2 linked regions of the Sinorhizobium meliloti genome follow. The protein of the gene in region 2 interacts with the protein of the main gene of each other region in a pairwise test. Links are inferred from orthologs where the notes say so. Each region holds a gene or a part of one and is shown on either strand. Other genes may lie near its edges.

The links. Proteins that work in one complex are often made in the same cells at the same time.
Region 1: the proteins of ftsH (region 2) and hflC interact in binary tests that used the Escherichia coli proteins (3 or more experiments, as listed by UniProt). The link is inferred for Sinorhizobium meliloti from one-to-one orthologs.

The regions. Positions count from the first base shown.
Region 1 is NZ_JAGIOS010000001.1:2,793,152-2,797,597, reverse strand. The notes cover bases 832-3,830. They hold hflC (protease modulator HflC), read right to left. Parts: upstream 2,798-3,830; coding sequence 1,865-2,797; downstream 832-1,864. Other genes in these bases: hflK (FtsH protease activity modulator HflK), read right to left, coding at 2,794-3,830; JOH52_RS13350 (DUF2065 domain-containing protein), read right to left, coding at 1,672-1,857; JOH52_RS13355 (ACT domain-containing protein), read right to left, coding at 1,280-1,666; JOH52_RS13360 (Do family serine endopeptidase), read right to left, coding at 832-1,070. Outside these bases: more of JOH52_RS13360, read right to left, coding at 1-831; more of hflK, read right to left, coding at 3,831-3,882; JOH52_RS13335 (dihydrofolate reductase), read right to left, coding at 4,077-4,446.
Region 2 is NZ_JAGIOS010000001.1:1,980,215-1,984,534, reverse strand. The notes cover bases 480-3,352. They hold ftsH (ATP-dependent zinc metalloprotease FtsH), read right to left. Parts: upstream 2,949-3,352; coding sequence 1,011-2,948; downstream 480-1,010. Other genes in these bases: tilS (tRNA lysidine(34) synthetase TilS), read right to left, coding at 3,048-3,352; glmM (phosphoglucosamine mutase), read right to left, coding at 480-687. In the rest of the region: more of glmM, read right to left, coding at 1-479; more of tilS, read right to left, coding at 3,353-4,320. UniProt on the Escherichia coli protein: Acts as a processive, ATP-dependent zinc metallopeptidase for both cytoplasmic and membrane proteins. Plays a role in the quality control of integral membrane proteins.

The DNA.
Region 1 (4,446 bases), 810 kb from region 2 along the record:
CGGATGATGACCACATCGACCGCCTTGCCGACCGGGCTCTCGCCGACAGTGCGCATGAGGTCGCGGATTTCCGCGATATCCGTTCCGTCGAAGCGGATGATGATGTCGCCCGGCTTGATCTCGCCCTTGGTGATCGGACCGCCTTCGATGATGCCCGAAACGAGCGCGCCGCGTGGCAGCTCCATCTTCAGGCTCTCGGCGATATCGTCCGTGACGGGCTGGATCCGTACACCGAGCCAGCCACGGCGGGTTTCGCCGAATTCCTTGAGTTGATTGACGACGTTCACCGCAAGCTCCGCCGGCACGGCAAAGCCGATACCGACCGACATGCCGGTCTGCGAAAGGATCGCCGTATTGATGCCGACGACCTCACCCTGCATGTTGAAGAGCGGACCGCCCGAATTGCCGCGGTTGATCGCCGCGTCGGTCTGGATGAAACTGTCGTAGGGTCCGGCATTGATATTGCGACCGCGTGCGGAGACGACACCCACGGACACGGATACGCCAAGGCCGAACGGATTGCCGACGACCATCACCCAATCGCCGATCCTGATCTTTCGCGAGTCGCCGAAGGAGACGGCCTTGAGCGGCTTCTTCGGTTCGACCTTCAGGAGGGCGAGGTCGGTTTTCGTATCCATGCCGACAAGCTTCGCCTTCAGTTTCGATCCATCGGAGAAGTTGATCTCGATATCGTCGGCATCCTGAATGACGTGGTTGTTGGTGACTATGTAGCCGGCCGGATCGATGATGAAGCCCGAACCGAGCGAGTTGACCGTGCGCGGCCGGCCGCCCTCGCCGCCCTGTCCCCTGAAAAACTCGTCGAAGAACTCCTGATGCGGCGATCCTTCCGGCACCTGCGGCATCGGCGCATTGTCGTCGTCGCTCTTGACGTTCTGCGAAATCGATATGTTGACGACGGCGTCGAGCAGTCCCTCGGCGAGATCGGCGACGGACGGCGGGCCGGCCGGAGGCCGGGACGTGGCCGTCTGGGCCAGCGTCGCATTGGTGAATATGAGTGCCGTCGCGGCCGCCAGCACCAGGCCGCGGAAGAATTCGGGTCGTTTCGACAAGTCGCTAGGCTCCTATCATTTCCCTTACGTAACGCCGGTCCCCGGCCGTCCGGCAAGGATGATGCATGAACATCGTTCGGCTGCAACGAACTACAGCGCAGCGCGACCTGATCGAGACGCGCAACACGCGAACCTTCTCTTGAAGATACGGCGGAATTCCGAAGCGTCCAAACACGATTTCCTGATCCGGGCAGCGAACCGGCGGCGCCTCAGATGGTTATTTCGTGTCCGTGCTCCTTCAGAGCCTCCACGGCCTGCTCGAGATTGGACCCCGCGACGAAGACGTAGTCGGTGCTGAAGGTCGAATTGGCGAAGACGCCGACACCTGCCTCCGAAAGCGGCCGCAGCACCGACGACAAAACGCCGGGCACGTCGAAACTGAAGTGCTGCTCGATGCGGAAGCAGCGCCAGCCGAGCGAACTCTGCACGCTCGATGGAACACGGGCGGCGCGACAGACGAGCGTCATTTCCTCGCGGGAACTGGAAACCGTCCAGAACCCCGGACCCGGCAGCCACTCGGGAATCGCGGATCCGACGTTCAGACGGGTAATGGCATATTCGGCATCGACCAGCCGGATGAGCAATTTATGTGGCATTCGCATTATCCTCGAAGCAACCATACAAGCCCGACGCCGACGGCCACCGAAGTCAATCCGGCCAATCGGAGCTGATGTTCAGGGACATACGGCAATCGCTTCGCCAGTTCCACCAAAACCAAAGGGGCCAGTGCGTACACCAGCCCCTCGATGATCAGGAAAAAAGCCAGACCGGTCAGAAAGTCGGACATCGTCCGCTCAATCTGCGGTGGTCGGCGCCGCCAGGCCCGGGCTCGGTGGCGTTTGATCCGCACCGTCCGCACTGTTGAAATAACGGAAGAATTCCGAATGCGGCGACAGCACGATGGTTGTGTCCGGGCTGCCGATCGACTGCGCATAGGCAGCCATCGACCGGTAGAACTCGAAGAAGCCCGGATCGCGCTGGAATGCGTCGGCAAATATCTGGGTCCGCTCCGCTTCGCCCTCACCGCGCAGGATTTCCGAATCACGCTGCGCTTCGGCAACGATCTCGACCACTTGACGATCGGCGATCGCGCGGCGTCGCTGGCCTTCCTCGTTGCCTCGGGCACGGATCAGTTCGGCTTCGGCCAGACGTTCCGCCTTCATCCGGTCGTAGGTCTGCTGCGAAACTTCCTGCGTCAGGTCCGTACGGCGGATGCGCACGTCCTCGATATTGAGGCCAAGCGACTCGGCATCCGCGCTGAGGTCCGTCCGGACCTCACGCATCATCGATGCGCGCTCGTCGGAAAGCGCCGCCTCGAACCCCCTCAGACCGTAGACCCTGCGCAGCGACGCATCGAGGCGCGTCCTAAGCCGCGACTCCGCAGATTCCCGGTCTCCGGAAACCGTCTGGCGGAAGCGGCGGGGGTCGGCGATCTTGTAGACGACGAATGCATCCACTTCGTAGAATTTGCCGCCGGAGACCTGCACCCGGATATTGTCGAGATCGAAACGGAGTGCCTGGTCTTCGACATACTGGACGCGGTCGGCGTCCATGAAGCCGAATGGAAGCTTGAAGTAGAGACCCGGCTCGCTCTTCACCTCCCGGATCTGACCGAAGCGAACGACGATCGCCTGCTGGCGCTCGTTCACGACGAAGACCGAGGAATAGACGACGAACAGGACGGCGGCGAGGACGATCAGGATTATTGAACTGCGATTGTTGATCATTGGTTTCCTCCCGACTGAACGGGCCTGCCGATTTCGTTGAGCGGCAGATAGGGCAGCACGCCCTGGCCGTTCTTCTCGTCCAGAATGACCTTCTTGGACTTGCCGAGAACGCCTTGCAGCGTTTCGATGTAAAGCCGCTTGCGCGTGACCTCCGGGGCCTTGGAATATTCGTCGTAGACCGAGATGAAGCGCTGAGCCTCACCCTGAGCTTCCTTGACGACGCGGTCCTTGTAGGCGGCCGCCTCTTCGCGGATCTGGGCGCCCTGGCCGCGGGCCCTGCCGAGCACCTGGTTGGCGTACTGGTTCGCCTCCTCGACGAAGCGGTCTTCGTCCTGTTCGGCGCGCTGCACTTCGTCGAAGGCATCGGCCACTTCACGCGGCGGTGCGGCATCCTCGATCGCAACGGTATTCACCGATATGCCGGCGCCGTAAGAATCCATCGTCGCCTGGATCGTGTTCTTCACGTCCGCGGCGATGGCCTGGCGGTTGTCGCGGAAGATGTCCTGGGCCGGACGGCGGCCGACGACCTCGCGCATCGCGCTTTCGGCAACCTGCTGCAGCGTGTCGGCCGGGTTCTCGACATTGAAGAGATAGGCCTTCGGATCGGTAACCGAGAACAGCACCGAGAACTGCACGTTGACGATGTTCTGATCGCCGCTGAGCATCAGGCCGGCATTCGACTGGCCCGTGCGGCCGCCGATATTCTGCTGCTGCTCCGTCACCTTGACGATCTCGACGGTTTCGAGCGGCCAGAAGTGATAGTGCAGGCCCGGCATGGAGATTTCTTCCTTCGGCTTGCCGAAGCGCATCTCGACGCCGCGTTCATCCGGCTGAACGGTATAGATGGAATTCAGCAGGACGAAGCCGAGGATCAACAGGCCGACGATCACGAAGATCCCGCCGTTGAAGCCTCCCGGAACCACGTTCTTCAACTGGTCCTGGCCGCGCCGGATGATCTCTTCCAGATCCGGCGGACCACCTCTCCCGCCGCGCGGCCGGTTGGGCCCCTGGCCCCATGGCCCCTGATTGCCGCCGCCGCCGCCCCACGGGCCGCCGCCGCCGCCATTCTGATTGCTCCAGGGCATCAAATCCTCACTTCCAAGAAACTCTGTCGCTGAACGCCCCGCAGGCATTGCGGCCGGTCACGATGTGAACCCGTTATAGGTATCATGTGCATTGCTTTCAACGCGATACGGCCGAGTTCACCGTAAATGCGTTAAAATTGTTCACCGCTGCGCCGCAGCGATAGGCAAGAGCATGGATAAGCGCCGAAGACCGCTCAGGCTCCCGCACCTTCCGGCGGCGGCGTGCGGCGGCGCCAGGTCACGAAATGCATTGCGTGACTGTCTTTCTCGCTGCGCGGAAGATCTTCCTCCATCACCTTCTCGAAAGTCGCCGGGTCGATAGAAGGGAAGCGCGTATCGCCATCCACCTCCGCCTGCACTTCGGTCACGTGCAGCACATCGGCCATGCCGATCGACTGACGGTAGATCTCGCCGCCGCCAATGATGCAAATCTCGTCGGCCCCGACCGCGGCCGCCCGCTCCCGCGCGATCGTGAGCGCCGTTTCAAGCGACGGCGCCACCTCCGCGCCGGGAGCCTCGAAATCGGGGTTGCGGCTGATGACGATGTTCGGCCTGCCGGGCAAG
Region 2 (4,320 bases):
CTTCTGAAGCGCCGCCGGATGCGTCGATCCGCATTCGAGGTTGATGTTGACGCCGTTCGGTTCGGTCCCGATCGTAACGACTTCGGCGCCGAGTTCCCAAAGGGCGGAGGGCGCGACCTTGTAGGCGGCACCGTTTGCGCAGTCGATGGCGATCCGGAGACCTTTCAGCGTGACGTCGCGCGGCAGCGTCCGCTTGGCCTGCTCGATATAACGGTAGATGTCACCGTCGACGCGCTTGGCCCGGCCGATATCCTCCGGCTTGGCGAGCTGCCCGGACATGTCCTGCTCCAGCAGGTCCTCGATCTTTTGCTCGATGTCATCCGAAAGCTTGTAGCCGTCGGGTCCGAAGAGCTTGATGCCGTTGTCGCGAAACGCATTGTGCGAGGCGGAGATCATCACGCCGATATCGGCCCTCAGCGACCGCGTCAGCATGGCGACGCCTGGCGTCGGGATCGGGCCGAGCAGAAAGACGTCGAGCCCCGCCGCCGTGAAGCCCGCGACCATCGCGTTCTCGAGCATATAGCCGGAGAGGCGCGTATCCTTGCCGATCACCACCCGGTGTCGGTGAGCGCCGTTTCTGAAAATGGTTCCCACTGCAATGCCGACCCGCATGGCGAGGTCCGGCGTCATCGGAAATATATTGGACTGGCCGCGAATGCCGTCGGTGCCGAAATATCTGCGCTTCATAAAAACTCCATTGTCCTGCTTCGGCATCGTCTCTTGTGCCGGCCGCGTCTGCCTGCGTGTTCCGCTATTGTTTTTCATAGTTCCGCGACCCCGCCTGCAGATCTGCGCCATATTTGCCATAAAACCGCAATATACGGCACCGATCATAACATCAGAAATCATTACAGCGCGTTACAACTGGATCTTTCAACGCTTCGGCCGGGTCGCCTGAAGCATGAACGCAAAACCGGCGCGCACCACTGCTTCATTGAAACCGTGAGCATCCAAAAAATGCCGCCGCCCCTTCCGGAGCGGCGGCATTTGATTTGCGCATGTGTAGGAACCTACTGCGGCTGCGGTTCGAACCCGCCTTCAGGCTCTTCGCCCTTCGTGCCGGCTTCCTTCTTCGTACCGGCCGAAGGCACTGCGGAGCCGCGATGCGGCGGTGTATCGTCCCCAAGATCGCGCGCCGGCTTCTCGCCGCGGATCAGAGCCTTGATCTCGTCGCCGGTCAGCGTCTCGTATTCGAGCAAGCCTTCCGCGAGAGCCACGAATTCATGGTTCTTTTCGACGAGGATGCGGCGTGCCGTCTCATAGGCCTCGTCGATCAGCCGGCGGATTTCGTTGTCGATTTTCTGCGCGGTCGATTCCGAAACGTTCTTCTGCTGCGCGACGGAATGGCCGAGGAAAACCTCCTGCTGATTCTCGCCATAGGCGACCTGTCCGAGCTGGTCGGAGAAGCCCCACTGCGTCACCATCGCCCGGGCAAGCTTCGTCGCCTGCTCGATATCGGAGGATGCGCCCGAGGTGATGTTCTCCTTGCCGAAGGTCAGTTCCTCGGCAACGCGTCCGCCCATCATGATGGCGAGACGCGAGATCATCCACTTGTAGCTCATCGAGTAGCGGTCGCCCTCGGGCAGCTGCATCACCATGCCGAGCGCACGGCCCCGGGGAATGATCGTCGCCTTGTGCAACGGATCGGCCGAGGGGACGTTGAGCGCAAGGATCGCATGGCCCGCCTCGTGATAGGCGGTCAGCTTCTTCTCGGCTTCGGTCATGGCCGAGGAGCGGCGCTCGGCGCCCATCATGATCTTGTCCTTGGCGTCCTCGAACTCCTGCATGGTAACGAGACGCTTGTTGCGCCGCGCCGCCATCAGCGCCGATTCGTTGACGAGATTCATGAGATCGGCGCCCGAGAAGCCCGGCGTGCCGCGCGCCAGCACCTTGAGGTCCACGTTCGGTGCGAGCGGCACGTTGCGGACATGCACCTTCAGGATCCGCTCGCGGCCGTTGATGTCCGGGTTCGGCACGACGACCTGGCGGTCGAAGCGGCCCGGACGCAGCAGCGCCGGGTCGAGCACGTCCGGCCGGTTCGTCGCGGCGATGAGGATGATGCCCTCGTTCGCCTCGAAGCCGTCCATCTCGACCAGCAGCTGGTTCAGCGTCTGCTCGCGCTCGTCGTTGCCGCCGCCAAGACCGGCGCCGCGATGACGGCCAACCGCATCGATTTCGTCGATGAAGATGATGCAGGGCGCGTTCTTCTTCGCCTGCTCGAACATGTCGCGGACGCGCGATGCGCCGACACCGACGAACATTTCGACGAAGTCCGAACCCGAGATCGTGAAGAAGGGCACGTTCGCCTCACCGGCCACCGAGCGGGCAAGCAGCGTCTTACCGGTGCCGGGCGGTCCGACCAGCAGCACGCCGCGCGGGATGCGGCCACCGAGACGCTGGAACTTCTGCGGGTCGCGCAGGAATTCGACGATTTCCTCCAGGTCCTGCTTCGCCTCGTCGACACCAGCGACGTCGTCGAAGGTCACGCGGCCATGCGCTTCCGTCAAAAGCTTTGCCTTGGACTTTCCGAAACCCATCGCGCCGCGCGAGCCGCCTTGCATCTGCCGCATGAAGAACAGCCAGACGCCGAGGATCAGGAGCATCGGCAACAGCGTTCCGATATAGCTGAGGAAGCCCGACGAGCCGTCCGTCTCCGGCCGAACCGTGACCGTGACGTCCTTGGCTTCCAGCCGCTCCGTCAGCGCCGTGTCGACGGCGGGCGCATAGGTCTGGAAGGTCGCCCCGCTCTCGGTGTAGCTGCCGATCACCTTCGAACCGGTGATCACCACGTCCTTCACGCGGCTCGCGTCGACGTCCTTGAGGAACTGCGAGAATGGAATTTCACGCGAGCCTGCTCGTTCGGTCGGCTGCTGGAACATGCTGAATAGCGCTATCAGGAGAAGCGCTATGATTGCCCAAAGGGCAAAATTTCGAAAATTAGGGTTCATCGAACTCCCCGGAACCTGTCGCAGCCCGCGCATTTGCCGGACTGTATTCTTGTCCCTAACATAGGTGTCCGGGGTGACCTTGCCAAGGAAAACCGCCGGTTACGTTTCCATTTCTATCAAAACATCGTGCACCGGCGGCGCGGGGTATCGATCACGCCCAAACGACACGGCGACCGCATCCGCCATGATCCTGTCGAAACCCGGCAAAAAGGTGTCGTAAAGCCCGATGTGGTACTCGACTTGCGCCGGAGCCTCGCCGAAGGCGAGCCCCGCGCCGTCCGTCGACGCGATTTCTGGTGCCACCGTGGACCCCCGCTTGGCAATCCCCGCCGGCAGCCCTGCGTCAATAAGCCTCTTGGTCCACAACCTCCCCGAAGCGTCCGCGGCGACCGTAACCGCAGGCCCGCGGCTCTTTACCGTGAACCGCCCATCCCAAGCGCCCTGCCGGCCCGGTCCAACGGCGAGCACCGGCAGGTTGCGCGCCTCTCGATAGAGATAGAGACCGCTTGCTCGCCGGTCGAAGACGACCCGTCCCGCCGTCATGCGGCCAGGCTCACCCGATCGCAGGAACTGCGAAAGCCGCTGCACCGTGGCGAAAGCGGGCATGTGCTCGCGCCCGCCGAGAACCGACGCGACCGTCAGGAGCGCACGGCGCCAGTCCGGATCGTCGATCTCCCCGGCATGCCGCGCCGAGACCTCCGCGACGAGCGCCTCGTGAACGCGGATACGCTTCTCGATCAGGGCGGCGGCTCTGGCGGAAGAGGCGGCGCGCTGGCGCCCGTTGCCCAAGGGCGTCGGCATCCCTCCGGATGTCGCTATACGGGCACGCACCCGGACCCGCTCGAAGGCGGGGTTTGCATTGCTCGGATCGTCGATCCAGGAGACGCCGCGTGCCTGGAGAAAGCTGCGGATCTCGGCGCGCGCCAAGCCGAGAAACGGCCGCAACACCCAGATACGCCGTCCGTATAACATGGACGCGGCCATGCCGGCGCCGCCATGCCCCTCGCCCTGCCCGTCTCCGGCACCATCACCCTTGCCGCGGGCAATGCGCATGGCGACGGTCTCCTGCTGGTCGTCGCGGGTATGGCCGATCGCGATGCAATCGGCGCCGAGCGCGTCGGCGGCCTCGGCCAGCAATTCGTAGCGCTTGTTTCGAGCCGCCGCCTGAATGCCGGTCGACGGCTTCGCGCCCTCCCAGCGGCAGATACGGTGGGCAATGCCGAGCGCAGCACAAAAGGCCGCCACATCTTCGGCTTCACAAGCCGACTGCGGCCTCAGCGCATGGTCGACAGTGCAGGCGGCAAGGGAAAATCCGCGTCGCTCATCTGCGGCGATCGCCGAATGCAGGGCTACAAGCAGCCCCATCGAGTCG